3 regions of the Streptomyces sp. NBC_00029 genome follow, and region 1 is predicted to be linked to each of the others. Evidence: riboswitches for the same ligand, from Rfam matches in the RefSeq annotation. Region 1 holds a riboswitch; each other region holds the start of a gene.

The links. A riboswitch is a leader RNA that binds a small molecule or an ion and turns the genes downstream of it on or off. The one in region 1 is predicted to bind thiamine pyrophosphate.
Region 2: it holds a riboswitch for thiamine pyrophosphate, as region 1 does, so the genes downstream of both, thiC (phosphomethylpyrimidine synthase ThiC) here and thiO (glycine oxidase ThiO) in region 1, are expected to answer to the same signal.
Region 3: it holds a riboswitch for thiamine pyrophosphate, as region 1 does, so the genes downstream of both, OG753_RS29725 (thiamine ABC transporter substrate-binding protein) here and thiO (glycine oxidase ThiO) in region 1, are expected to answer to the same signal.

The regions. Positions count from the first base shown of each region.
Region 1 covers NZ_CP108292.1:2,862,084-2,871,486, forward strand. The annotation lists gene OG753_RS13705 (hypothetical protein) at 1-451, opposite strand, end outside; gene metF (methylenetetrahydrofolate reductase [NAD(P)H]) at 503-1,417, opposite strand; gene thiE (thiamine phosphate synthase) at 1,539-2,174, opposite strand; gene OG753_RS13720 (Rv2175c family DNA-binding protein) at 2,260-2,625, opposite strand; gene OG753_RS13725 (NAD(P)/FAD-dependent oxidoreductase) at 2,717-3,937, opposite strand; TPP riboswitch at 4,019-4,130, shown strand; gene thiO (glycine oxidase ThiO) at 4,128-5,315, shown strand; gene thiS (sulfur carrier protein ThiS) at 5,312-5,512, shown strand; gene OG753_RS13740 (thiazole synthase) at 5,518-6,312, shown strand; gene pknB (Stk1 family PASTA domain-containing Ser/Thr kinase) at 7,682-9,403, shown strand, end outside.
Region 2 covers NZ_CP108292.1:4,614,082-4,623,484, forward strand. The annotation lists gene OG753_RS21650 (collagen-like protein) at 1-1,132, opposite strand, end outside; gene OG753_RS21655 (hypothetical protein) at 1,377-2,294, opposite strand; gene OG753_RS21660 (glycosyltransferase) at 2,548-3,636, shown strand; gene thiC (phosphomethylpyrimidine synthase ThiC) at 3,695-5,482, opposite strand; TPP riboswitch at 5,477-5,622, opposite strand; gene OG753_RS21670 (YibE/F family protein) at 5,662-7,149, shown strand; gene OG753_RS21675 (SsgA family sporulation/cell division regulator) at 7,165-7,614, opposite strand; gene OG753_RS21680 (helix-turn-helix domain-containing protein) at 7,712-8,458, opposite strand; gene OG753_RS21685 (DUF5326 family protein) at 8,823-9,041, opposite strand; gene OG753_RS21690 (cupin domain-containing protein) at 9,209-9,403, opposite strand, start outside.
Region 3 covers NZ_CP108292.1:6,324,902-6,334,304, forward strand. The annotation lists gene frr (ribosome recycling factor) at 1-192, shown strand, start outside; gene OG753_RS29715 (phosphatidate cytidylyltransferase) at 192-1,268, shown strand; gene rlmN (23S rRNA (adenine(2503)-C(2))-methyltransferase RlmN) at 1,362-2,474, shown strand; TPP riboswitch at 2,533-2,642, shown strand; gene OG753_RS29725 (thiamine ABC transporter substrate-binding protein) at 2,728-3,825, shown strand; gene OG753_RS29730 (iron ABC transporter permease) at 3,921-5,537, shown strand; gene OG753_RS29735 (ABC transporter ATP-binding protein) at 5,537-6,574, shown strand; gene OG753_RS29740 (cytochrome P450) at 6,571-7,815, opposite strand; gene OG753_RS29745 (NAD(P)/FAD-dependent oxidoreductase) at 7,883-9,286, opposite strand; gene OG753_RS29750 (ferredoxin) at 9,283-9,403, opposite strand, start outside.

The sequences.
Region 1 (9,403 bases):
AACTCTGTATCCCGTAGGACCCGATGTCCTCCGGCACCGGCTCCGGGCTGTAGACCTCTTCGGCCCGGTCCCGGAGCGGGCGCTCCTGCGCGGCCCCGTCACCGTCCTCGTACTCCAGCGCGGTGACCTGGAGCGCCGGCTCCTGCTTCGGCGCGCCACCGGCCCGGCGGCGTCCCGTCTGCCGTACGGGCTCCCCGCCACGGCGCAGCGCCCAGCCGGCGACGAAGCCCTTGCGGAAGGAGAGCGTCACCAGGGTCTGGCCCACGGCGAACGCCAGCGCGCCGGCACCGATGACCGGCACCGACGGCAGGATCACCCCGGCGACCACGCCGAGGAAGCCGGCGAAGGCGAGCAGGCGCCAGCGGAGCCGGGCCTTGTACTGCATCAGGACCTCGGCAAGCAGCCACAGCGCGACGAAACCGAACGCGATGTAGAGGACCGTCATTCCCATGCATGGGCCCCTCTCGGTACGGCCGCCGGCGCGGGAACGGGGGACGGCCGATCAGGCCCGCTGGTGCAGGCCCAGGTTCTCGTAGATTTCGAGAGTCGCCGTGGAATTGTTGAGCGTGATGAAGTGCAGACCCGGGACACCCTCGGACAGCAGTCGCGCGCAGAACTCCGTGGCGAACTCGATGCCAATGGAGCGTACAGCGGCCGGGTCGTCCTTGACGGCGAGCATGCGCTCTTTCACGTCCGCGGGGAAGACCGCGGTGCTGAGCTGGGGCAGTCGGTCGAGCTGCTTGATACCCACAACAGGCATGACCTCGGGGATGATCGGGGTCTCGCAGCCCGCCTTCTCGACGCTGTCGCGCAGCCGCAGATAATTCTCGGGATCGAAGAACATCTGGGTGATCGCATAGTCCGCGCCCGCACGGCACTTGTCCACGAAGTGCCGGATGTCCGTATCCCAGTCGCTCGATCGCGGGTGCATCTCGGGGAAGGCCGCGACGCCGACGCAGAAGTCTCCGGACTCCTTGAGCAGCCGCACCAGATCGGCCGCGTAGTGCACGCCCTCGGGGTGCGCCACCCAGTCGGCCATCGGGTCGCCCGGCGGGTCGCCGCGCAGGGCGAGCATGTTGCGGATCCCGGCGTCGGCGAACTGGCCGATGACGTGGCGCAGCTCGGCGATGGAGTGGTCCACGGCGGTGAGGTGCGCGACCGGGGTCAGCGTGGTGTCCGCCGCGATCTCCTGGGTGGCCTTGACGGTGCCGCCGCGGGTGGAGCCTCCGGCTCCGTAGGTCACGGAGACGAAGCTCGGGGATACCGCCTCGACCCGGCGCAGGGCGTTCCAGAGGTTGCGTTCGCCCTTCTCGGTCTTCGGAGCCCAGAACTCGAACGAGTAGGAGCGCCCGGACGCGAGGAGGTCGCGGACCGTGTGTGCACGATCCGACCAGGTGGAAGCGGTACCAGAAGCCATGGGGGCAGGTTAGACGCGGCCCGGCGGACACCGAAGCCCTGTCCATGCTTTGGACACGTTTTTGGACACCCGGGGGCCAGCTCTGGCCGAAAAGCAGCCCGCGAGGGGCGGTGGGCCGGGCTCAGGCGAGCCGGTCGCGGACCCGCTTGGCGAGCTCGGCGGCGGCCGCGCCGGGGTCGGTGGCCTCGGTGAGTGCGCGGACGACCACGATGCGGGTGGCGCCGGCGTCCAGCACCTCGTCCAGGTTCGAGCCGTCGATGCCGCCGATGGCGAACCAGGGGCGGTCCTGCTCCAGGGAGGCCGCGTACCGGACCAGGTCGAGGCCGGGGGCGTGGCGGCCGGGCTTGGTGGGGGTGGGCCAGCAGGGGCCGGTGCAGAAGTAGTCCACGCCGGCTTCGGCGACGGCCGCGTCGACCTCGTCCTCGGCGTGGCAGGACCGGCCGATCAGCACCCGGTCGCCGAGGACGGCGCGGGCGGCGGGGACGGGGATGTCGCCCTGGCCGAGGTGCAGGACGTCGGAGCCGATGGCGTGGGCGACGTCGGCCCGGTCGTTCACGGCGAGGAGCCTGCCGTGGCGGCGGGCGGCCTCGGCGAAGACCTGGAGGTGTTCGAGCTCCTCGCCCGCCTCCATGCCCTTGTCGCGGAGCTGGACGATGTCCACGCCCGAGGACAGGACGGCGTCGAGGAACTCGGGAAGGTCACCCTGGCGCTTGCGGGCGTCCGTGCAGAGGTAGAGCCGGGCGTCGGACAGCTGCATGGGTGTACCCCCCGTGATGGAGGCGGTGTACGGGCCGGGCCGCGGCCGTGGGCCCGTACACCGCTGTGGAGCGAAGACGATCAGGTCAGAGGGCGAGCGCCTGAGCGCGGCGCTTCACCTCCGTGCCGCGATTCTCGCTCAGCGCCTGCACGGGGGTGCCGGGCAGGGTCGGATCCTCGGTGAAGAGCCACTCCAGGATCTCCTCCTCGGTGAAACGGTCGTCGCGCAGCACGGTCAGCAGACCGACGAGGCCCTTGACGACCTTGTCGCCGTCGATGAAGGGGGCCGGCACCTGCAGGGAGCGGTTCTCGCCCCGGCGGACGGCGATGAGCTGCCCTTCCTTGACCATCTGGCGGACCCGGGTCACCTCGATGTTCAGCATCTCCGCGATGTCGGGGAGGTACAGCCATGAGGGGACAAGGGCATCGATCTTTGCGTCAATCTCGGTCACAGGCACAAGCCTGCCATCTCGGCTCCGCCGCCGGTACCTGAGCGGCCCCGTCCGGGTCGCGGCCCGTGGCGGGGCGGAGCCCGGACGGCGGTCAGGCCACTGCGGACTTCAGCGGGACCGAGGGGTCGCCGGCCTTGGCCGGGTCGAGAGGGACGGCCGTCTCGATGAGCTTGCGGCCCTGCGCCAAGTCGCGGGGGCGTCCCACGGCCAGGACGGCGACCAGGACTCCGTCCCGGAGCCAGCACACCGACCAGGAGGGGCCGGCCGGGTCGCCACGCAGGAGCAGGGTGTCGGCCTCACCGTGGTGTCCGGCGTACTGCACGAAGCGCCCGAACTGCTCCGACCAGAAGTACGGCACCGGGTCGTAGACCTGGGCCTGCTCCCCGGCCAGGATGTTCGCCGCGACCGTCCGCGGCCCCTGGAGCGCGTTGTCCCAGTGGTGCACGAGCAGCCGCTTCCCGTACCGCCCGGACGGGAAGGAGGCGCAGTCGCCGACCGCGTACACCCCGGGCAGGGAGGTACGCAGGTACGCGTCCGTGGTGATCGAGCCGTCGGGTCCGCGCTCCACCGCGGTCCCGGCGAGCCAGCCGGTGGCGGGACGCGCGCCGATGCCCACCACCACCGCGCCGGCGGGCAGGACGCGCCCGTCCGCCAGCAGGACCCGGCCCTCCTCGATCCCGGAGACCTTCGCCCCGGTGATCAGCTCGGCGCCGGCCTCCTCGTACCAGCGCGCCATCGGCCCGGCGACCTCGGCGGGCATCGCCCCCGCCAGCACCCGGTCCGCCGCCTCGACCACGGTGACCTCACAGCCGGCCTCGCGGGCGGCGGTGGCGAACTCGGCGCCGATCCAGCCGGCCCCGACGACCACGGTCCGGGGCGCCGTCGCCAGCACCGGGCGCAGCCGGGCCGCGTCGTCCAGCGTGCGCAGCAGGTGGACGCCCGGGACGCCCTCGGTCCCGGGCAGGGTCAGGGGCTGCGCGCCGGTCGCCAGGACAAGCACGCCGTACGGGACCGGTCCCGCCTCGGTGTCCAGCTCGTGGTCGGCGGCGCGCAGTCCGGTGACCTCGGTGCCGAGCCTGAGGTCGATGTCGAGCCCTTCGAAGTCCACGTCGAAGGCGGAGTCCTCGGCCTTGCCGAGGAGGACCGCCTTGGACAGCGGGGGCCGGTCGTAGGGCTGGTGGGGTTCGGCTCCCAGCAGGGTCACCGGGCCGGTGAAGCCCTGTTCGCGCAGGGCGACCGCGGTCTGCACCCCGGCCATTCCGGCGCCGACGATCACGACGCCGCGCTGATTCTGTTCCGTCTGCTCGCTCACCCGGCCACCCTAATCATCTGACGCTCCGTCAGGAATAGGTGCCGCCTTACCCGCCCTCCACGGCCGGGTTAGTCTGGCCACCGTACCTATCGCGGGAGTCCGGCGCACCGGGCTGAGAGGGAGGCTGGCCGGCCTCCGACCGTACGAACCTGATCCGGGTCATGCCGGCGAAGGGAGGGGCTGGACGCCCATGCACTCATCCCGAACATCCCGAACATCCCGAAACGGATCCGACGTCCTCGTCGTCGGGGGCGGAATCATCGGCCTGGTCACCGCCTGGCGGGCCGCCGCGCGCGGACTGCGCACCGTACTCGCCGACCCCGCGCCCGGCGGCGGCGCCGCCCAGGTCGCGGCCGGCATGCTCGCCCCCGTCACCGAACTGCACTACGGCGAGGAGGCCCTGCTCGGCCTCGGCCTCGCCTCCGCCGCACGCTATCCGCAGTTCGCCGCCGAGCTCGCGGAAGCGAGCGGCGGCATGGACATCGGCTACCGCGCCTGCGGCACCCTCGCCGTCGCCCTCGACGCCGACGACCGCCTCCACCTGCGCGAACTGCACGCACTGCAGCGCCGCTGCGGCCTGGAGTCCGAGTGGCTCACCGGCCGCGAATGCCGCCGCCTGGAGCCCATGCTCGCCCCGGGCGTACGCGGCGGCCTGCGCGTCGACGGCGACCACCAGGTCGACCCCCGCCGGCTCGCGGCCGCCCTGCTGGCCGCCTGCGAACGCTCCGGCGTGACCATCCACCGCGCGGCCGCGGAGCGGCTGCTCACCACCGGCGACCGAGCGACGGGCGCCCTCCTCGACGACGGCACCGAGCTGCTCGCCGACCAGGTGGTCCTGGCCGCGGGCTCGCTCACCGGTCGGCTGGCCGGAGTACCGCCGGAGGTCGTGGCCCCCGTACGGCCGGTCAAGGGCCAGGTCCTGCGGCTCACGGTGCCGGCCGCCTACGCGCCGTTCCTGTCCCGGACCGTACGGGCCGTCGTGCGCGGCAGCCACGTCTACCTCGTGCCGCGCGAGAACGGTGAACTCGTCGTCGGCGCCACCAGCGAGGAACTCGGCTGGGACACCACCGTCACCGCGGGCGGGGTCTACGAACTCCTGCGCGACGCCCACGAACTGGTCCCCGGCATCACCGAACTCCCGCTCACCGAGACCCGGGCGGGACTGCGCCCCGGATCCCCCGACAACGCCCCGCTGCTCGGCCCGACCGACCTGCCGGGCCTGCACCTGGCCACCGGGCACTACCGCAACGGGGTACTGCTGACCCCGCTCACCGGCGAGGTCCTCGCCGAGCTGCTGGCCACCGGCGAACTGCCGGAGATCGCGCGCCCCTTCACCCCCCGCCGGTTCTCCGCCGCACGTCAGGAGTCGTACGCATGACCATCTCCGTCAACGGCGAGCCGCGCGAGGTCGCGGCCGGAGCCACCCTCGACACGGTGGTCGCCGCCCTGACCACGGCCCCCTCCGGGGTCGCCGCCGCGCTCAACGAGACCGTGGTCCCGCGCGGTCAGTGGCCGGCCACCGTCGTGGGCGAGGGCGACCGGATCGAAATCCTGACCGCCGTACAGGGAGGCTGACCGGCATGGCGGACGACCTCTTCACCCTCGGCGGACGGACCTTCTCCTCCCGCCTGATCATGGGCACGGGCGGCGCCCCGAGCCTGGACGTCCTGGAACGCGCACTGGTCGCGTCCGGCACCGAGCTCACCACGGTCGCGATGCGGCGGCTGGACCCCACGGTCCAGGGCTCCGTCCTGTCCGTGCTGACCAAGCTGGGCATCTCGGTCCTCCCCAACACGGCGGGCTGCTTCACGGCGGGCGAGGCCGTCCTCACGGCCCGGCTGGCCCGGGAGGCGCTCGGCACGGACTGGATCAAGCTGGAGGTGGTCGCGGACGAACGGACCCTCCTGCCCGACGGCGTCGAACTGCTCGACGCCGCCGAGATCCTGGTGGACGAGGGCTTCACGGTCCTCCCGTACACCAACGACGACCCGGTGCTCGCCCGGAAGCTGGAGGACGTGGGCTGCGCGGCCATCATGCCGCTCGGGTCCCCCATCGGATCCGGCATGGGCATCCGCAACCCGCACAACTTCGAGCTGATCACGGAGCGCGCGTCGGTCCCGGTCATCCTGGACGCGGGCGCGGGCACGGCGTCCGACGCCGCGCTGGCGATGGAACTGGGCTGCGCGGCGGTGATGCTGGCCTCGGCGGTGACCCGCGCGCAGGAGCCGGTCCTCATGGCGTCGGCCATGCGGGACGCCGTCTCGGCGGGCCGCCTCGCCTTCCGTGCGGGCCGCATCCCCCAACGCCGCTTCGCGGAGGCCTCGTCCCCCACGGAGGGCCGCGCGACCCTGGACCCGGAGCGCCCGGCGTTCTGAGGGGGCGGGGCGAAGGGGAAGGGCGGGGCGGGAGAGCGGGGTCGGTCGGTGGGGCGGGCTTCGGGGGCGGCGGGAGCCGCTGGGGCGGTGGTCTGGGATGTGTATGGGGGTTTCCCGTCAGTCTCATCGTCTCTCCGGTTCGGGCCGGCCCCTCAAGGGCGCTCCTCCTTCGTCGTCGCGTCGCTACGCGATGTCGCTGCGCTCCACCCTTGACCGCCCGTCCCGCCCCGGACATACGAAGACTGCCGGGAAACCCCCAAAGGAACGGGCCGGGGGACAAGAGACAGGAACGGGACGGCCGGAGAAGCCCTGCCCGGTCGGGGGAAGGCACATCCCAGAGGCGGGGCCCATCCCGCACACCGGCCGGGACGGGGGTAGCGCAGCAAATCGCTACGCGCTCCTCATCCTTTAGCGTCTCCAGCCCGTCTTGGGCCGTACATAGGCCGCCCACGGACCTCGGTCCGTCTCACGAGATGCGTCCGACGACCGTCCGGGGCCGTTGAACGGGATTGACGGCTGATTCCCCGGCTATTTCGTCGTGGATCCGGGTCAGGGCAAAAGTGACATCGCGCACCCATCATCAAACAGGGGCAATTGGGGCAAACCACCAGCCTTTTGGGTCGCCGACGCACGCTGACCCGACTCCACCACGGAATGGCCGCTGTCAGGCGTCTTTCCACCCCGGACAGCCCTCGGACGCCCTCCATGAGGAGCATCGGTGCCTCTTGGGCGGCCTATGACCAGCTCCAGACGGTCGTCGGACGCATCTCGTGAGACGAACCGAGGGCGTGGGCCGCCTATGTCCAGCCCCGGACGGTCGTCGGACGCTGAGAGATGAGGAGCGCGTAGCGATGGGAGGCGCTACCCCCGACCCGGCCGGTAGCGCGCATGGGCCCCGCCTCGGGGAAGTGCCCCTTCCTCCGACCGGGCAGGGCATCTCCGACCGCCCCGTCCCTGTCTTGATGGCCCGGCCCGTTCCTTTGGGGGTTTCCCGGCAGTCTTCGTATGTCCGGGGCGGGACGGTCGGTCAAGGGTGGAGCGCAGCGACATCGCGAAGCGACGCGACCGTAGGGAGCGCCCTTGAGGGGCCGGCCCGACACGGAGAGACGATGGGACTGACGGGAAACCCCCATACGCATCTCCGATGCCGGTCGATGAGATCCCGCACACAGAAGCCGCCCCGCCCCTGTCCGGCCCCGCCCTCCGCCACCCCCGCCGCCGAAGCCGCCCCGCGTCCGTCCGGCCCCGGCCCACCAGGGCCCGCCTTCCAGAACCACCCCTCGCCCGGCACCCCGCCCCCACGTCACAGCTGCGCTGCAAGCCGCCCCGCCCAGGACGGCGCCTGCGGCGCGGCTCGTAGAATCGGCGGGTGGATACGACCCTGGATGACCCCCTCGTCGGGCGCGTGCTCGACGGCCGCTACCGCATCGACGCCCGCATCGCGGCCGGCGGCATGGCCACGGTCTACCGGGCCGTCGACACGCGCCTCGACCGGGTGCTCGCCCTGAAGGTGATGCACCCTGCCCTCGCCGCCGATGGCGCCTTCGTCGACCGGTTCATCCGGGAGGCGAAGTCCGTGGCCCGGCTCGCGCACCCCAATGTGGTCGCCGTCTTCGACCAGGGCACGGACGGGCCTTACGTCTACCTCGCCATGGAGTACGTCTCGGGCTGCACCCTGCGCGACGTGCTCCGCGAGCGCGGCGCGCTCCAGCCCCGCGCGGCCCTCGACATCCTCGAACCGGTCCTCGCCGCCCTCGGCGGCGCCCACCGGGCCGGCTTCGTCCACCGCGACATGAAGCCCGAGAACGTCCTGATCGGGGACGACGGCCGGGTGAAGGTCGCCGACTTCGGGCTGGTCCGGTCGGTCGACTCGGTCACCAACACCACGGGCTCCGTCCTCGGCACCGTCTCCTACCTGGCCCCCGAGCAGATCGAGAACGGCACCACCGACACCCGCGTGGACGTCTACGCCTGCGGTGTCGTGCTCTACGAGATGCTCACCGGCTCCAAGCCCCACCTCGGCGGCACCGCCGCGCAGGTGCTCTACCAGCACCTGAACGAGGACGTGCCGCCCCCGTCCGCGGTGGTCCCCGGGCTCCCGGTCGGGCTCGACGAGCTCGTCGCGCACGCCACGGCCCGCAATCCCGAGCTGCGCCCCTACGACGCGGCCGCCCTGCTGGGTCTGGCCCGTGAGGCCCGTGCGCTGCTCAGCGACGCCGAGCTGGACGCCGTACCGCCGCAGGCGCGCGCCGAGGAGCGGTCCTCCGCCGAGGACCGGACCGGTGTGATCCCGCGTCCGGTGGCCGCCGCGCAGCAGCCGGTGCAGCACACTTCCCGCCTGGAGATGCCGCCCGCCCCGCCCGCGCCCCCCGCCCACCGGTCGGCCGCCGCCGCGCGGCGGCCCCGCCGCGGGGTGCTGCTCGTCGTCGCGGGCGTGCTGCTCGCGCTCGGGCTCGGTGTGGGCGTCTGGTACATCAACTCCGGCCAGTTCACCAAGGTCCCGAACCTGCTCGGCAAGACCGAGGAGCAGGCCCGTTCGCAGCTGTCGGCGGCCGGGCTCGGTGTGAAGGGGGTGGACCGGAAGTTCAGCGAGTCATTCGACCGCGGGACGGTGATGAACACCGATCCCCCGGGCGGCCGGCGGATCCGCGGCAACGGCGCGGTGACCATCACCATCTCCCGCGGCCCCGAGGTCGTGGCCGTGCCCAACCTGAAGGGCCGGCCCCTGGAGGAGGCCAATGCCGAGCTGACCCGGTCCGGGCTGGCGCCCGGCATGGTCACGCAGGCCTTCAGCCAGGACATCGCCCAGGGTTCGGTGATCAGCACCAATCCGGCGGGCGGCGAGAAGCGGGCGCCCGACACGGCCGTCTCGCTCGTCGTCAGCAAGGGCCGCCCGGTGCCGGTGCCGAGCGTGACCGGGCTCCCCGTCGACCAGGCGAAGGCCGCCCTGGAGGCTCTGGGCCTCAAGGTCGCGACGGCCCCCGAGCAGGTCAACGCCCCCACCGCCGCCGGTACGGTCGCCAACCAGTCGGTCGGCGCCGGCACCCAGGCCGCGGCCGGGGACACGGTCACGCTGACCGTGTCCAAGGGC
Region 2 (9,403 bases), 1.8 Mb from region 1:
GGTTCCGCGCGGCGATGGTCAGGTTGTGCCAGTCGAAGTTCGTCGCCGAAGACCCGGGTCCGGCGATCCCGCGGATTCCGACGTACGCGACCCCGTTGATCATCACTGCCTTGACCTCACGGGAGGCGCTGGGCTTGTAGTTGGCGATGGCGTTGCACAGCGGGGTCGCACCCGTAGCACCGGTCGCGCCCGTAGCACCGGTCGTACCGGTAGCGCCCGTAGCACCCGTAGCACCCGTAGCACCGTCCACGCCGTCGACACCGGTCGCACCGGTCGCGCCCGCGGCCCCGTCCACACCATCGACACCGGTCGCACCGGTCGCGCCCGCGGCCCCGTCCACACCATCGACACCCGTGGCACCCGTCGCGCCCGTCGCGCCCGTCGCGCCCGCGGCCCCGTCCACACCATCGACACCCGTGGCACCCGTCGCACCCGTCGCGCCCGTCGCGCCCGCGGCCCCGTCCACACCATCGACACCCGTGGCACCCGTCGCACCCGTCGCGCCCGTCGCGCCCGCGGCCCCGTCCACACCATCGACACCCGTGGCACCCGTCGCACCCGTCGCGCCCGTCGCGCCCGCGGCCCCGTCCACACCATCGACACCGGTCGCACCCGTCGCACCCGTCGCGCCCGTCGCGCCCGCGGCCCCGTCCACACCATCGACACCCGTGGCACCCGTCGCACCCGTCGCGCCCGTCGCGCCCGTCGCGCCCGCGGCCCCGTCCACACCATCGACACCCGTGGCACCCGTCGCACCCGTCGCACCCGTCGCGCCGGTCGCGCCGGTCGCGCCGTCAGCCCCGGGCGCACCCTGCGGACCTCGTGGACCTGTCGGACCCGTCGGACCCGGCTTGCCGGGGCACTCGTCGCCGCCCCCAGCGCGGGGGCCTGCCTCGGAGTTCTCTCTCGGATCGCGCTTGGGCTTCTTGTGCGGATCGCAGTGGTCCCCGCCGCCCGTGGGATTCGCCACGCGGGCGGCCTTGGCCGCCTGGAGGGTCTGACCCGTGGCGAGCACGGGACTGGAGATTCCCGCCAATACCAGGGCAAGTGATGCGAGGGTGCCACCCTTCACCCAGCTGCTCCGCCTGGGCAGCGGGCCCAGTGTTGACCTGGTCCTCTTCTCGGGGCTCATGTACGCCGCTCCTTCTCGAAACCGGATCGAACGATCTGCGAGGGACCTTTCAGTCCGTCCCGGTCATCGTGGGGATCGCGGTCGCGAGCAGGGAGGCGCCTCGCAGATAAGTCAACTAATCGGACTAGCTGTGCACCCCCAACCGCGGCTTACGGCCGGGGGCGGACTGCCGGCCGGCCCCGAACGCCAGGGGCCGGGAGCACCCCAACCTGGGATACGCCCGGCCCGATGTGATGAACCCGGACTACTTCTGGTTCAGCGCCCGGCGGTCCTTGAGGACGTCGAGCTTGCCCTTGAACCTGTCGAGCGGTGGCGGCGGGCCGTCCGACCCGGGCGTCGGGGTGGTCAGCTCGTCCCAGTCATCGTCACAGTCGAGGACGAACCCGACGTTGGGATCCGTGTCCTGTTCCACGTCGCAGAGGATCTCCCAGACTTCGCCCCCACTGGTCAGCGTCTGGACCGAGACGCCCCCCGCTGCGTTGCTCTGGGCGGCGATGGAGATCGCGCACGCACCGTCCGGGAAATCGGTCTCGGTGTCCGTCAGGTCGTACCAGAGGAAGTCCGACGGGTTCGGCTGAAGGTTCCGGATACCGGCGTACGCGACGTTGTTGCTGAGGACGGCCTTGAGGTCGTTGGCATTGCTGGGCCGGTAGGCGTCGACGTCACTGCACTCGCCGGGCGTACCCGTAGCACCGGTGGCACCCGTGGCACCCGTGGCACCCGTAGCGCCGGTGGCACCAGTCGCACCCGTGGCACCGTCAGCACCAGTACCCGTCGCGCCCGTGGCACCCGTAGCGCCGGTGGCACCTGTCGCACCCGTGGCACCGTCGGCCCCGGGCTCACCCTGCGGGCCCCGCGGGCCCGTCGGACCGGTCGGACCCGGCTTCGGGCAGTCGTCGCCGCCACCGCGGGGGCCTGCCGCTCTCGGATCGTAGTCGTGGTCGCCGTGACCGTTCCCTTGCTGCTTGCACTTGTCCCCGCCGCCCGTGAGGCTCGCCACACGGGCGGCGTTGGCCGCCTGGACGGTCTGACCCGTGGCGAACACGGGACTGGAGATTCCCGCCAATACCAGGGCAAGTGATGCGAGGGTGCCACCCTTCACCCAGCTGCTCCGCCTGGGCAGCGGGCCCAGTGTTGACCTGGTCCTGTTCTCGGGGCTCATGTACGCCGCTCCTTCTCGATACCGGATCGAACGATCTGCGATGGAACGTGTCGGTCCATCCCGGTCATCGTGGGGATCGCGGTCGCGAGCGGCGGGACGCATCGCAGATAAGTCAACTTATCGGACCAATGAAGCGCCCCCAATGGCGGTTCGAGCTTCCTTGCACGGCATTACACGGATACCTAACGTCGACTCAAGGTCATTTTCATCACTACTGTGGATGGGATCCTTGAAACCAACGGTCTGTCTGAACATGATCGTCAAAAATGAGGCTCCGGTGATCCGGCGCTGTCTCGAATCGGTACGCCCGCTGATCGATACCTGGGTGATCGTGGACACGGGCTCGACGGACGGCACCCAGGAGATCATCCGGGAATTCCTCGGCGATCTGCCCGGCGTGCTGCACGAGCGGCCGTGGCGGGGATTCGGCGCCAGCCGCACCGAGGCGATCGAGCTCGCCCGCACTCACGCGGACTACCTGCTGTTCCTCGACGCCGATGACCTGATGGAGGTACAGCCCGGCTTCCGCATGCCGGAGCTCACCCTGGACGCGTACCGCCTCGCGGTGCACCACCGCCCCGTCGTCCACTGGCGTCCCGCCCTGGTCTCCACCCGCCTGCCCTGGACCTACGTGGGCGTGCTCCACGAGTACCTGCACTGCGAAGCCGGGTACAGCAGCGAGGTCCTCGAAGGCGCCAGCATCCTCATCGTCGGCGGCGGGGCGCGCGGCCGGGAGGGGAGCGAGCAGGAGAAGTACCGGCGCGACGCGGAGATCCTCGAACAGGGTCTGCTCGACGAGCCGGACAACGCCCGCTACGCGTTCTACCTGGCCCAGAGCTGGCGCGACGCGGGAGAAGCGGAGAAGTCCCTCGCCGCCTACGACCTGAGGGCGGGCATGGGCGGTTTCGCCGAGGAGGCCTACTGCGCGCAGCTCTACGCGGCCCGGCTGGCGGCGCGCCTCGAACGGCCGGCGGCCGAGGTCATGGACCGCTACCTCCGCGCGCACGAGAGCCGCCCCACGCGGGCCGAAGCGCTCGGCGACCTCGCCCGCGTGTGCCGCGTCGAGAGCCGCTGGCCACTGGCGTACGTGTTCGCCCGGCAGGCGGTGCGGATCCCGCGTCCCGACGACATCCTCTTCGTCGAGCCCGACTGGTACGCGTGGCGCGCGCTCGACGAGCTGGCCGTGGCCGCGTACTGGACCGGCGCCTACCAGGAGTCGCTGGAATGCAGCGAGCGCCTCCTCCAGGAGGGCAGGCTCCCCGAGGACCAGCACGCCCGCATCCGCGGCAACCTCGACTTCGCCCGCCGCAAGCTGGACCCGCAGTACCAGGTGGTCGCCTGACGGCGAGGGCCCGCGACTCCCCCCATAGGGTCGCGGGTCCTCACCATCGGCGGTTGCGTCAGTCGGCCAGCGGCAGGTAGACGCGGTTGCCCGAGGCCGCGAACTCGGCGGACTTCTCCGCCATGCCGGCCTGGATCTCGTCCGCCTTCAGGTCGCCGCCGTGCTCACGGCGGATGTCCTGCGAGATCTTCATCGAACAGAACTTCGGACCGCACATGGAGCAGAAGTGCGCGGTCTTGGCCGGCTCGGCCGGGAGGGTCTCGTCGTGGAACTCGCGGGCCGTGTCCGGGTCGAGGGCCAGGTTGAACTGGTCCTCCCAGCGGAACTCGAACCGCGCGTCCGACAGGGCGTCGTCCCACTCCTGGGCGCCCGGGTGCCCCTTGGCCAGGTCCGCGGCGTGCGCCGCGATCTTGTAGGTGATGACGCCGGTCTTGACGTCGTCACGGTTGGGCAGGCCCAGGTGCTCCTTGGGCGTGACGTAGCAGAGCATCGCGGTGCCCCACCAGGCGATCATCGCGGCGCCGATGCCCGAGGTGATGTGGTCGTAGGCGGGCGCGACGTCCGTGGTCAGCGGGCCGAGCGTGTAGAACGGCGCCTCCTCGCAGATCTCCTGCTGGAGGTCGATGTTCTCCTTGATCTTGTGCATCGGGACATGGCCCGGGCCCTCGATCATCGTCTGGACGTTGTGGCGCTTGGCGATGGTGTTCAGCTCGCCCAGCGTCTTCAGCTCGGCGAACTGGGCCGCGTCGTTGGCGTCCGCGATCGAGCCGGGGCGCAGTCCGTCACCGAGGGAGTACGTGACGTCGTACGTCGCGAGGATGTCGCAGAGCTCCTCGAAGTTCGTGTAGAGGAAGTTCTCCTTGTGGTGCGCCAGGCACCACGCGGCCATGATCGAGCCACCGCGCGAGACGATGCCGGTCTTGCGGCGGGCGGTCAGCGGCACGTACGGCAGCAGCACGCCGGCGTGGACCGTCATGTAGTCGACGCCCTGCTCGGCCTGCTCGATGACCGTGTCCTTGTAGATCTCCCAGGTCAGGTCCTCGGCGCGGCCGTCGACCTTCTCGAGCGCCTGGTAGAGCGGCACGGTGCCGATCGGGACGGGAGAGTTGCGCAGCACCCACTCGCGCGTGGTGTGGATGTTGCGGCCGGTGGAGAGGTCCATGACCGTGTCGGCGCCCCACTTGGTCGCCCAGGTCATCTTGTCGACCTCCTCCTCGATGGAGGAGGTGACCGCGGAGTTGCCGATGTTGGCGTTGACCTTCACCAGGAACCGCTTGCCGATGATCATCGGCTCGATCTCGGGGTGGTTCACGTTCGCCGGAAGCACGGCGCGACCTGCGGCGATCTCCTCGCGGACGACCTCGGGGGAGACGTTCTCGCGGATCGCGACGTACTCCATCTCCGGGGTGATCTCACCGCGGCGGGCGTACGCGAGCTGCGTGACGGCGGCGCCGCCACGGCCGCGGCGGGGCTGCCGAGGGCGGCCCGGGAAGACCGCGTCGAGGTTCTTGAGGCCACCGCGCGGCGAGGTGTGCTTGATGCCGTCGTCCTCGGGGCGCGCGGGGCGGCCCGCATACTCCTCGGTGTCACCGCGGCTGATGATCCAGTTCTCGCGCAGCGGCGCGAGGCCGCGGCGGACGTCGGTCTCGATCTGCGGGTCGGTGTACGGGCCGGACGTGTCGTAGAGCGTCACGTCCTTGCCGTTGGTGAGGTGGACCTGGCGGACCGGCACCCGGAGGTCGGGCCGGGAGCCCGCCAGGTATCCCTTGTGCCAGCCGGGCTGGCGCTCGGTCTGGCCGTCGGCGTCCTGGCTGACGGCAGGCGTGCGTGCGTCCTGAATGGTCATGAGACCTGATCTCCCTACGCCGGCATTACCCGGTAACAGGTTCGGCGGTCGACGCAGCCTCTTCCCGTACGCATCCGTGATGCTCGTACGGTGATCAGCGTCCTCTCAGCCCGGTGCTCCGAGCTCCCGCGTTGTGCAAAGGTGCCCCCACGCTAGCGTCATCCATGGCGTGCTGAACAGTGGGCCCCCTCATCTCTTGCGATGATCTGCTGGTGACGCCCTCGCCGCAGCCCCCCACCGAGCCCACAGAGACCCAAGGCCACAACGGCCACGAGCACGCGAGTCCCGGGGAGTTCACCGGGCACCCGTCAGTGCCCTCCGCCGGTCGCTCCGACGCGCGTTCCCCGGAGCATTCCCACGGGCACGGGCACGGGCACAGCCACAGCCACGGGCCGGCCGCCCCCGTCTCGAAGCACCTGCGCAAGGTCATCGCCGCCGTACTGATCCCCTTCGCCGCCGCCGTCTTCATCGGCATGGCAGTGCTCTGGCCCGGCGGCGCCCCCGGCCACGAGCGCACGGGGGTAGGCTTCGACCGGCAGACCCAGCAGGGCGTGGTCACCTCGCTCGAACAGGTCGACTGCAAATCCGTGAACGCCTCCCAGGTGCCGACGACCGCGGCTCCCTCCACCCCCGAGGGCCGGCAGGCGCAGGCCGAGCAGACCGGCGAGTGCAAGAAGGCCACCGTCGAGGTCACCAGCGGCCCGGACAAGGGCCGCACCTTCGTGGAGATCGTCCAGCCGGGCGCGCCGCGGCAGTTGGAGGACGGCCAGGAGGTGGTGGTGGCGTACGCACCGGACGCCCCGCGCGACCTCCAGTACTCGGTGATCGACGTGAACCGCAAGCTCCCCATGGCGCTGCTGGCCGGCATCTTCGCGCTGGCGGTCGTCGTCGTCGGGCGGATGCGCGGGCTGTTCGCGCTGATCGCGCTGGCGGTCAGCTTCGGCGTGCTGACCCTCTTCATCCTCCCGGCCATCCTGCAGGGTTCGAACCCGCTGGTCGTCGCGGTGATCGGGGCGAGCGCGATCATGCTGATCGCGCTCTACATGTGCCACGGGCTGACGGCCCGCACGTCGGTCGCCGTGCTCGGCACGCTCGTCTCGCTGCTGCTGATCGGGCTGCTGGGCTCGGGCTTCATCGACTGGGCGTTCCTCAGTGGCAACACCGATGACAACACCGGGCTGATCCACGGGCTGTACCCGGACATCGACATGAGCGGTTTGCTGCTCGCAGGCGTGATCATCGGATCGCTGGGCGTCCTCGACGACGTGACGGTGACCCAGACCTCCGCGGTGTGGGAACTGCGCCAGGCGGACCCCTCGATGGGGCCACGAGCCCTCTACCGAGCGGCCATCAGGATCGGCCGCGATCACATCGCGTCGGTGGTCAACACCCTGGTGCTGGCTTACGCGGGTGCCGCACTGCCCCTGCTCCTGCTGTTCTCGATCGCGAACAGCAGCATGGGTTCGGTGGCCAACAGCGAGCTGGTGGCGGAGGAGATCGTACGGACCCTCGTGGGCTCGATCGGCCTGGTGGCCTCGGTCCCCGTGACAACGGCACTGGCCGCACTGGTGGTTTCCGCCGACCGACCGGGATCCCCGGCCGGCGGCCCGGCCGTCAGTCCGGCCGCCGGGCCGGTCCGCGGCCGGGGCCGGCGACGCAAGCGCTGAAGGGAGTGCGGTCGGTCAGCCGGCGTTCTGCTCGTTCTGCTGCGATTCGGCGAGGATCTTGCCGAGGGCCTCGTCGAGGTTCTCCTCGAAGTCGCCCAGGTTGCGCTCCTGTCCGAGCGGAACGATCCGGTCGGTGCGGTCGAGGAACGCGACGAGCGGCGCCGCGCTGGCCCGGAACAGGGCACGGTCGCCCCCGACCTGGAGCCTGATGTGGACGTCGGACAGATCCTCGGGGTGGGTGGGGGCGATGTGCACATCGCCGTCACCGCATGGCTTGTTGATGCCGTCGAGGAGGAGTTCCCGGCCGAACGCCCAGGTCACGGGCGCATCTCCGGGAAGGTGAAAGGTCAGGCGGACTGCGTAGGGGTCGCGTGCGTCGTACCGGAGTTCCACCGGAATCCGGAACGAGAGCTCCTCGGAAACGAGGAAGCTCATCATGACCTCTGCCTGTACCGACTCGCGCATTGACTACCCCGCTGTAGTTGAAGTGGCCAGGAATGATCCCCCAGGACCCACTTGACAAGAGTGGTGGAAGCGGTAGCAGATCACAAGGAGTGAGTTTTCAGATACTGATAGAGAACGAGAGGGTGCTCAACAGCGCGCCTACTTCACTCCGTAGTCGATTGACTACATAGAGCAATCGATCTTCCTGGTGCAGGGGTAGAGAAATAGCCATCGTTGCGGCCGCATCACCGGCCGTAATGGGGATGGCGGCACAGACGGTGCCAAGGGCATATTCCTGGCGTTCGATCACAGGCTGCATTCGCCCGAGGGCCCCGATCCGGTTTTCCAGGGACCGCAGATCCCGGACGGTATAAGGGGTGATGGCCCCGACCGGATGACGGTCGTAGTACTCCTTGCGCGTCTTCTCGTCGAGCTGTCCGAGCAGGCACTGCCCGATGGCGTGCGCATGACCCGTCTCACGGAAGTCGGCCCACTCCTCGCAGGCCGGACTGGCCGGAGTGTCCGAGACACCCACGACCTCGATCTCACCCTCGCGGTAGACCGCGAAGTAGACGGGGGCACCGACCGTGTCGCGGAAGTGCGCGAGCGAGTCGAGGATCATGCTGCGACGTTTCTGCTGGAGTCCCCCGGCCGCGAGCCGCTCCGCGGCCTCGCCCAGTACGAAGACTCCGCTCACTCTGCGCAGATAGCCCTCGTGCGTCAGGGTGCGCAGCAGGTGGTACGCGGTGGGAAGCGGGAGCCCGGCCTCGCGGGCCAGCTGTTTCGCCGGAGCTCCCCCGCTATGGGACCCCGCCGCTTCGAGCAGCCTCAACGCGCGCTGCACCGAACCGATCAGAGTCGGCACACCGGCATTGTGAACCGGAGACAAAGCTCACCCCCAGGCGTGGCGGCGGGTCTTTGGGCAAGCCCGCCCTGCGGGGGCCGCCCCCGCGCGCGCCGTGGCTCCTGGGGGTCGTACTCGGCGGCTCGTTTGGATCGCCGCTGGTCAGGGCGGCAGGTCGGAGCGGCGGTACCGGCTTTCGGTGCCCAGGGAACGGCACAGATTGCCACTCTATCCACCGATTCCGGGGAGGTGAGCCGTTTAGCGGGTCATGTTCCCTCACCTGGCGCAATCCCGGACCCGCCCGGGCCTGCCCGGTTCGGACCCGACCGGACCGACCGGACCGACCGGTCCGGCCCAGACCCGCCCGCTCCTGCCCACCTCTCGTCTACCAATCGGTGGAGGAGGACTTCGAACCGCCGCCGCTGAACTTCTTCACGACGAAGATCAGGCCGCCGACGAGGCCGACGAAGAGCAGCAGCTTGAAGACGAACCCGATCAGCGCGCCCAGGATGCTGGTGATCACACCACCGAAGACGAAGAGCGCCAGCAGCGGCACCGCGACCCACTTAACCCACCAGGGCATGCCTGCGAATATCTGTCGGATGCCGTCCATGTCCTCGACCTCTTCCTCGTCCGTGACTTCCTGCTCCCGATGCTAGGAGTCCACGGCCGCCGATCGGGGCCCGCGAGCCCCCCAAGTCCCCTGATCCGTCCCTTAGGGGGATCAGGGCCGCGACCCTCATCCGCCGCGGCCCTCATCCGCCGCGCCGCTCAGCCCTCCGGCGGCGAGAAGACCACCATCACCTTCAGGTCCTCGGTGATGTGGTGGAACTTGTGCGGGACCCCCGCCGGCACGTAGACGACGCTGCCGCGCGCCACGGTCGTCGTCTCCTCCCCGACCGTGATCGAGGCCCGCCCGCTGACGACGAAGTACACCTCGTCCTGCCGGTGCGGGAGCTGAGGATC
Region 3 (9,403 bases), 3.5 Mb from region 1:
GACTCGAAGATCTCGCTGCGCGCCGTCCGCCGCAAGGCCAAGGACGCCCTTGACAAGCTGGTCAAGGACAAGGAGGCCGGCGAGGACGAGGTGCGCCGCGCGGAGAAGGAGCTCGACGACACCACCGCGAAGTACGTCGCGCAGGTGGACGAGCTCCTCAAGCACAAGGAAGCCGAGCTCCTCGAAGTCTGATGAACGACACTTCCTGGCAGCCGGAGCCGGTTCCGGCGGGTCCCGCATACGATGCGCAGGTGGGCCCGCACACTCGGCCCATGCCCATCGTGCCCGATGCCGCCGGCCGTGACTTCGACGACCGGGAAGCACGCGATCGGGGGGTCGTCGCCGACGGCGGCCCCCTCTTCCGCGCCGATACGCCGCCGCAGGAGCCCATGCCCAGCCCCCCGCCTCCGCATGCCCAGCAGCCGCAGGACTCCTCGCCCCCGCCGCAGAAGAAGCGCGCCGGGCGGGACCTGCGTGCGGCCATAGGGGTAGGCGTCGGTCTCGGCGCGGTGATCTTCGCCTCGCTGCTGATCGTCAAGGCCGTCTTCGTCGGCGTCATCGTCGTCGCGGTCGTCGTCGGCCTGTGGGAGCTCACCTCCCGGCTGCAGGAGAAGAAGGGCATCAAGGCCCCGCTCGTCCCGCTCGCGGTCGGCGGCGCAGCCATGGTCATCGCCGGATACGTCCGGGGGGCCGAGGGCGCCTGGGTCGCCATGGCCCTGACCGTGCTGGCGGTCCTGGTGTGGCGGATGACCGAACCGCCCGAGGACTACCTCAAGGACGTCACGGCGGGCGCCTTCGCGGCCTTCTACGTCCCCTTCCTGGCCACCTTCGTCGCGATGCTGCTCACCGCCGACGACGGTCCCCAGCGCGTGATCACCTTCCTGCTCCTGACGGTGGTCAGTGACACAGGGGCCTACGCGGTCGGCTGGCGCTTCGGCAAGACCAAGCTCGCGCCGCGCATCAGCCCCGGCAAGACCCGCGAGGGACTGTTCGGCGCGGTGGCCTTCGCCATGGCGGCCGGCGCGCTGTGCATGGAGTTCCTGATCGACGGCGGCGCCTGGTGGCAGGGCCTGCTGCTCGGCCTCGCGGTCGCGGTCAGCGCGACCCTGGGCGATCTGGGCGAGTCGATGATCAAGAGGGACCTCGGCATCAAGGACATGGGCACCCTGCTGCCGGGACACGGCGGCATCATGGACCGCCTCGACTCCCTGCTCCCGACGGCCCCCGTGGTGTGGCTGCTGCTGGCGGCCTTCGTAGGCACCGGCTGACCTGCGAAAAGGCGTCGCAGGACGCCGGGCGGTTACTCTTGGAAGGCGCGCTGCTTCTGCGGCGCGCCTTTCGTCTTACAAGGAGTACCTGCCATGGCCCGCCCCGTTCCGGGAGAGCTCACCTTCGTCGCCCCTCGCGGGGCCAAGAAGCCGCCCCGGCACCTCGCCGACATGACCCCGGCCGAGCGCCGTGAGGCGGTCGCCGCGATCGGCGAGAAGCCGTTCCGGGCCAAGCAGCTCTCCCAGCACTACTTCGCGCGGTACGCGCACGACCCGGCCGAGTGGACCGACATCCCGGCGGGCTCGCGGGAGAAGCTCCAGCAGGAGCTGCTGCCGGACCTGATGAACGTCATCCGGCACATCTCGTGCGACGACGACACCACCCGCAAGACCCTGTGGAAGCTGCACGACGGCACGCTCGTCGAGTCCGTGCTCATGCGCTACCCCGACCGGGTCACCATGTGCATCTCCTCGCAGGCCGGCTGCGGCATGAACTGCCCGTTCTGCGCGACCGGCCAGGCGGGCCTCGACCGCAACCTCTCCACCGCCGAGATCGTGCACCAGATCGTCGACGGCATGCGCGCGCTGCGCGACGGCGAGGTCCCCGGCGGCCCGGCGCGGCTGTCGAACATCGTCTTCATGGGCATGGGCGAGCCGCTGGCCAACTACAACCGCGTGGTGGGCGCCATCCGCCGGCTCACCGACCCGGAGCCCGACGGCCTGGGCCTGTCGCAGCGCGGTATCACCGTCTCCACCGTCGGTCTGGTTCCGGCCATGCTGCGCTTCGCCGACGAGGGCTTCAAGTGCCGTCTGGCCGTCTCGCTGCACGCGCCCGACGACGAGCTGCGCGACACCCTCGTCCCGGTCAACACCCGCTGGAACGTCCGCGAGGTGCTCGGTGCGGCCTGGGAGTACGCCGAGAAGTCCGGCCGCCGGATCTCGATCGAGTATGCCCTGATCCGCGACATCAACGACCAGGCCTGGCGCGGTGACCTCCTGGGCAAGCTGCTCAAGGGCAAGCGCGTGCACGTCAACCTGATCCCGCTGAACCCGACGCCGGGCTCCAAGTGGACCGCCTCGCGGCCGGAGGACGAGAAGGCCTTCGTGGAGGCCATCGCCCGGCACGGCGTGCCCGTGACCGTACGGGACACCCGCGGCCAGGAGATCGACGGCGCGTGCGGCCAGCTGGCCGCCTCGGAGCGCTAGATTCCGCTTCTGTTCGACGCGATTCGGCCACGGGGTACCCTGTGGCCGAACCAATTTCATATTCCGACAGGGGAGCGCCACAGCGCTGAGAGTGCGGTATCCGTCATCCGCAGACCCTCTGAACCTCGCCCCGGTCATTCGGGGTAGGAAGTTCGGTCACCACTCTTGCTGTTGCGCCCTGCCCGGCGTCCGCTCGCGAAGAGCGCCGGTCGGGGCCGCGTCTTCTCCTGGACATCCCAGGAGGAATTCACCAATGAGCACCACCAAGAAGATCGCGGGTGCCGCGCTCGCGGCCGCGCTCGGCGTCACCACGCTCAGCGCATGCGGCGGCGACGCCAAGGACAAGACCGCGGGCGCGAGCGACGCCCCGAAGTCCACAACCGTCACGCTGGTCTCCCACGACTCCTTCAACGTGACCGACGCGGTCCTCAAGGAGTTCGAGCAGCAGAGCGGCTACACCGTCAAGACGCTGAAGGCCGGGGACGCGGGCGCCGCGCTCAACCAGGAGATCCTCACCAAGGGCTCCCCGCGCGGTGACGTCTTCTTCGGCGTGGACAACACCCTCCTCTCGCGCGCCCTCGACAACGGCATCTTCACGCCGTACGAGGCCAAGGGCCTCGCCGGGGTGAAGCCCGAGTACGTGCTCGACAAGGAGCACCGGGTCACCCCGATCGACTCCGGTGACATCTGTGTCAACTACGACAAGGCCTACTTCGCCGAGAAGAAGATCGCCCCGCCGCAGACGCTGGACGACCTGGTCAAGCCGGAGTACAAGAACCTGCTGGTCACCGAGAACGCCGCGACCTCCTCGCCCGGCCTCGGCTTCCTGCTCGCCTCCGTCGGCAAGTACGGCGAGGAGGGCTGGAAGGACTACTGGAGCAAGCTGAAGGCCAACGGCGTCGAGGTCGTCGACGGCTGGGAGCAGGCCTACAACGAGCGCTTCTCCGGCTCCGCCGGCGGCAAGAAGGCCAAGGGCGACCGCCCGCTGGTCGTCTCCTACGCCTCCAGCCCTCCGGTCGAGGTGCTGTACGGCGAGCCGCAGCCGGCCGAGGCCCCCACGGGCGTCTCCACCGGCACCTGCTTCCGGCAGATCGAGTTCGCGGGCCTGCTCAAGGGCGCCAAGAACGAGGAGGGCGGCAAGGCCCTCGTGGACTTCCTGATCAGCAAGAAGTTCCAGGAGGACATGCCTCTCCAGATGTTCGTGAACCCCGTGACGAAGGACGCCGCCCTGCCGGAGCTGTTCACCAAGCACGGTGTGGTGATCGAGAAGCCCGAGAACGTGGCTCCCGAGACCATCGCCAAGAACCGTGAGCAGTGGGTCAAGGCATGGACCTCGCTCGTCGTGAAGTAGGCGGTACCAAGGAGCCGGGCGCGGCGTCGGGGGGCGCCGCGCCGGGCCCCGGCCCCCGCGAGGGGGCGCGGGCGACCGCCGTGCGGCTCGCCCTGATGGCCGTGCCGCTCGCGTTCTTCGGGCTGTTCTTCGCCTATCCGGTCGTCGCGATCGTCGGGCGCGGGCTCAAGACCGACGAGGGGTGGCAGTTCGGCCGGTTCGCCGAGGTGCTGGCCCGGCCCGACATCGCCGACGTGCTGTGGTTCACCACCTGGCAGGCGCTCGCCTCCACCGTGCTCACCCTGCTGATCGCGCTGCCGGCCGCCTACGTCTTCGCGCGCTTCGAGTTCCCCGGCAAACAACTGCTGCGGGCCGTGGTGACGGTTCCCTTCGTGCTGCCGACCGTGGTGGTCGGCACCGCCTTCCTCGCCCTGCTGGGGCGCGGCGGGCTCACCGACGAACTGCTCGGCGTCCGGCTCGACACCACCGTCTGGGCGATCCTGCTCGCGCACGTCTTCTTCAACTACGCCGTGGTCGTCCGCACGGTCGGCGGGCTGTGGGCCCAGCTCGATCCGCGCCAGGAGGAGGCCGCCCGGGTGCTGGGAGCCGGGCGGTTCACCGCCTGGCGGCGGGTGACCCTGCCCGCGCTGGCCCCTGCGGTGGCGGCCGCCTCGCTGATGGTGTTCCTGTTCACCTTCAGCTCCTTCGGCGTCGTCCTGATCCTCGGCGGGCCGTCGTACTCCACCCTGGAGGTGGAGGTCTACCGGCAGACCGCGCAGCTCCTGGACCTGCCGACGGCCGCCGTCCTGACGATGGTGCAGTTCGCCGCGATCGGCGGGATCCTCGCCGTGCACGCCCGGACCGTGCGCAAGCGCGAAACCGCGTTGCGGCTGGTGGACCCGGGCCGCACCACGCACCGGCCGCGCGGTTGGGCCCAGCGCACGCTGCTGGGCGGGGTGCTGCTGACCGTCGCGCTGCTGATCGTGCTGCCGCTGGGCGTACTGGTCGAGCGGTCCTTCGACGCCCCCGGCGGCTACGGTCTCGGCTACTACCGGGCCCTGCAGGACGCGGGCGCCGGCGGCGGGACCTTCCTGGTGGCGCCGCTGGAGGCGATCTGGAACTCCCTGCAGTACGCGCTCGCCGCCACCGCGATCGCGCTGGTCATCGGGGGACTCGCGGCCGCGGCCCTGACCCGGCGCGGAGGCCGCTTCGTACGCGGCTTCGACGCGCTCTTGATGCTCCCGCTCGGAGTGTCCGCCGTGACGGTGGGCTTCGGCTTCCTGATCACCCTGGACGAGCCGCCGCTCGACCTGCGGACCTCGTGGATCCTGGTGCCGCTGGCCCAGGCGCTGGTCGGCGTGCCCTTCGTCGTACGGACCATGCTGCCGGTGCTGCGCGCCGTGGACGGCCGGCTGCGGGAGGCAGCGGCGGTGCTCGGCGCCTCGCCGCTGCGGGCCTGGCGGGAGGTGGACCTGCCGCTGGTGCGGCGGGCGCTGCTGATCGCGGCCGGGTTCGCCTTCGCGGTGTCGCTGGGGGAGTTCGGCGCGACCGTGTTCATCGCGCGGGCGGACCGGCCGACGCTGCCGGTGGCCGTGGCGCGGCTGCTGGGGCGGGCCGGGGAGCTGAACTACGGCCAGGCGATGGCCCTGAGCACGATTCTGATGCTGGTGTGCGCGGTGTCCCTGCTGCTGCTGGAGCGACTGCGGCCCGACAAGACCTCCGGAGAGTTCTGATGACACTGCTTCAGCTGGAAGGGGTGTCGGTCCGCTTCGGTGAGCGCGCGGCCCAGCACGCCCTCGACCGCGTGGACCTCGCGGTCGCCGAGCACGAGGTCGTGTGTGTCCTCGGCCCGAGCGGAAGCGGCAAGTCCACGCTGCTGCGGGTCGTCGCCGGGCTCCAGCAGGTGTCCGGGGGCAGGGTGCTGCTGGGCGGGGCCGACCAGGCCGGGGTACCCGTGCACCGACGGGGCGTGGGCCTGATGTTCCAGGACCACCAGCTCTTCCCGCACCGCGACGTCGGCGCGAACGTCTCCTTCGGCCTGCGGATGCGGGGCGACGGGCGCGCCTCGTGCGCGGACCGGGTCACGCAGCTGCTGGACCTGGTCGGGCTGCCCGGTGCCCAGGGCCGGGCGGTGGCCTCCCTGTCGGGGGGCGAGCAGCAGCGGGTGGCGCTGGCCCGGGCGCTGGCGCCGTCGCCGCGGCTGCTGATGCTGGACGAACCGCTGGGGCAACTGGACCGCGGGCTGCGGGAGCGGCTCGTGGTGGAGCTGAGGGGTCTGTTCTCCCGCCTGGGCACGACCGTACTGGCCGTCACGCACGACCAGGGCGAGGCCTTCGCCCTGGCCGACCGGGTGGTGGTGATGCGGGACGGCCGGATCGCGCAGGCCGGCACCCCGCTGGAGGTGTGGCAGCGGCCCGCGTCGGAATTCGTGGCCCGCTTCCTCGGCTTCGAGAACGTGGTCCCGGCCGTGGTCTCGGGCACGGAGGCCGCCACCGCATGGGGCGGCGTCCCGGTACCGGCCGGATCCCCCGAAGGGGAGCAGCGGCTGCTGATCCGCCCGGCGGGGGTCGTGCTCTGCGCGGCGGGCCTGCGGTGCGAGGTGGTGTCCCGCACCTTCCGCGGCACGCACGTCGCGCTGCAGCTGCGGCCGGAGGCGGGACCGCTGCTGGAGGCCGAGTGCGAGCTGGCGGGGGCGCCGGCCGTGGGGGACCGGGTCGCGGTGACCTTCACCCCCGCCGAGGTGGTCGTACTTCCGCAGGACACGCCTTAGGGACGGATGCCGTCGCAGGCGATCTGCAGGTGGCGCGGGCCGCGCAGGACCGCGTTCTGGCGGTAGGGCGGCGGGTCCTCCAGCAGCCGCGGGTTCTCCAGCCGCCGGGCCAGCTCGCTCAGCGCCAGCTGGGCCTCCTGCCGGGCCAGCGGCGCCCCGAAGCAGCTGTGGATCCCGCTGCCGAGGCCGAGGTGCTGGATGTCCTTGCGGTCGGGGTCGAAGCGGTCGGGGTCCTCGAAGCGCTTCGGGTCGCGGTTCCCGGAGGCCAGCATCAGCCACAGGGAAGCGCCCTTGGGGATGGTGACACCGGCGACCTCGATGTCGGAGAGGGTGGTGCGCTGGGGCAGCAGCTGCACGGGCGGCTCGTACCGCAGGAGTTCCTCGACGATCGGGACCGCCAGGTCCGGGTCGTCGCGCAGCCGCCCGAGGGCCTCCGGGTGGCGCAGCAGGGTCAGCATGCCGTTGGTGATGAGGTTGACCGTGGTCTCGTGGCCCGCGATCAGCAGCAGCGCGGAGGTGCTGAGCGCCTCCATGGTGGTCATCGCACCGTCCGGGCCGTCCGCCGTCGCCAGCTGGGACAGCATGTCGTCGCCCGGCTTCTTGCGGCGCTCCTCGATCAGCCCGGCCAGGTACATGCCCAGTTCCATCCGGGCGTCCATGGAGCCCTTCCCGTGCTGCGTGGGGTCCGCGTCCGGGTCGGGGTCCAGGCTGGCGGCCAGGGTCTCCGCCCACACGTGGAAACGGGGCTCGTCCTCGCGGGGGATGCCGAGGAGCCGGCAGATGACGGTGACCGGGAAGGGGTACGCGAACTGGTCGACGAGGTCGATCCGGTCCAGCCGGCCCGTCTCCACGATGCCGTCGATGAGCCCGGAGACGAGGCCGCCGAGTTCGTCCCGCATGTCGTGCACCCGGTGCGGGGCGTGCGGCGGTCCGAACGGCCGGTTCGTCATCCGCCGCAGCCGGTCGTGGTCGGGCGGGTCGAGCTTGAGGAAGGAGGGCGGCAGGGTCGTCCCCTCCTCCTCGTCCTGGCCCAGCGGATCGTCCCCGGTGGCCTTGAGGTTCTTGGCGTCGGAGCTGATCCGCGGGTCGTGCAGAAGGCTGTGGATCTCGTAGTACGTGCTGATGACGTACGGTCCGTCCCCGTCGTGGGACACCGGGGTCTTGCGCAGTTCCTCGTACAGCGGGTACGGATTCGCGCGGTTCGCGTAGTCGATGATCTCCCGCAGCAGGGCTTGTGTCATGACAGGTCCTCGTGATCCTCGGGGGACGGCGCGGTGCCGCGCGGCCGGTGGTGCGCGGGGGCGAAGGTCATCTTCCGGGGGTGAAGGTCATCTTCCGGTCGGCCGGCGAATAGCCGCTCAGCGTGATGGTCGGCCCGTGGGTGGGGACCGAGGGGTCCGGGAAGTCGGCCGGCAGCGGCTTGATCCCGTCGGACCTGCGGTCCACCGTCGAGAACGGCGGCGGGAACGGCTCGGTGCCCTCGATCTGCTGCTCGTAGAACGGCAGCCACCGGCAGTTGTCGAAGGTGACGGCGGCGATCGTCCGCCCCTGGTAGCCGTACACGGCCGCGAAGCGGCGCTCGGCGAGCGAGCCCTGGGTGATGAGGATCTCGGTGCCCATCGGAGGTACCCCGACCGACTTGATGTTCACACCGAACTGCGAGGACCAGAACGCCGGAACCCACAGGTGGGGGCGGCGGTCGGCACTCTCGCTGAGCATGTTGTGCGCGGCGGTGTCCGCCTGGGCGACCGCGTTGCCCCAGTGCTCCAGCGACAGGAACTGGTAGCCGAACAGGGCGTGCGGGGAGCGGGCCACGTCACCCGCCACGTAGATGTCATCGGTGACGATGCCCCGCACGTCGAAGGCCCGGCAGCCCGCGTCGCAGGCGATGCCCCGCGGGCCCGCGCCCAGCCCGGAACCGGCGAGCCACTCGGTGTTGCGCTGCGCGCCCAGCGAGACGACCACGACGTCCGCCTCCACGGTGGAACCGTCGGAGAGGTGGGCGGCGCGGACCCGCCCGGAGGGGTCGCCCTCCAGTGAGGTCACCATGACACCGGTGCGCAGGTCGACGCCGTGCTCCCGGTGCATCTCGGCCGCCACCTCGCCGATGACGCCTCCCAGCGCACCGACCAGCGGCGCCGCGCCCCGTTCGGCGACGGTGACGTCCAGGCCGCGCTCCCGGCAGGCGGAGGCGATCTCCGACCCGGTGAACCCGGCGCCGATGACCAGGACCCGGCGGGGACCGGCGGCCAGCGCCCGTTGCAGCCCTTCGCCGTCGTCGCGGGTGCGCAGCACGAAGACACCCTGGAGGGCGCCTTCCTCGGCGTTGGGCCAGGGCCGGGCGCGCACTCCGGTGGCGATGAGCAGCCGGTCGTACTCGACCTCGTCGCCGTTGCCGAGCCGGACCCGGCGGCCGGCCATGTCCAGGCCCGTGGCCGGGACACCCAGGCGCCAGTCGGCGTCGATCGCCCGGCGGCGGGGGAGCGCCGTGTGGTCGGCGACCGCGTTGCCCAGCAGGACCTGCTTGGACAGCGGGGGCCGGTCGTACGGCTCGTACGGTTCGTCGCCGATCATCGTGAGCGAACCGGCGAAGCCCTTCTCGCGCATGGTCTCGGCTGCTCGCAGACCGGCCAGCGAAGCGCCGACGACGACGATGCGGCCCTCGCGCTTGAGGTGCTCCAGGGATCCGTCGCGTGTTCCTGCACCGGTCACCGTGCGCCTCCGGAACGAGATCCGGATCCGGCCACGGCGTCCGGGGCGGCCATCTTCGCCATGTCCTCGTCCGTGATCTCCAGGAGGATGGCCTGGACCGGACAGGCGGCCACGGCA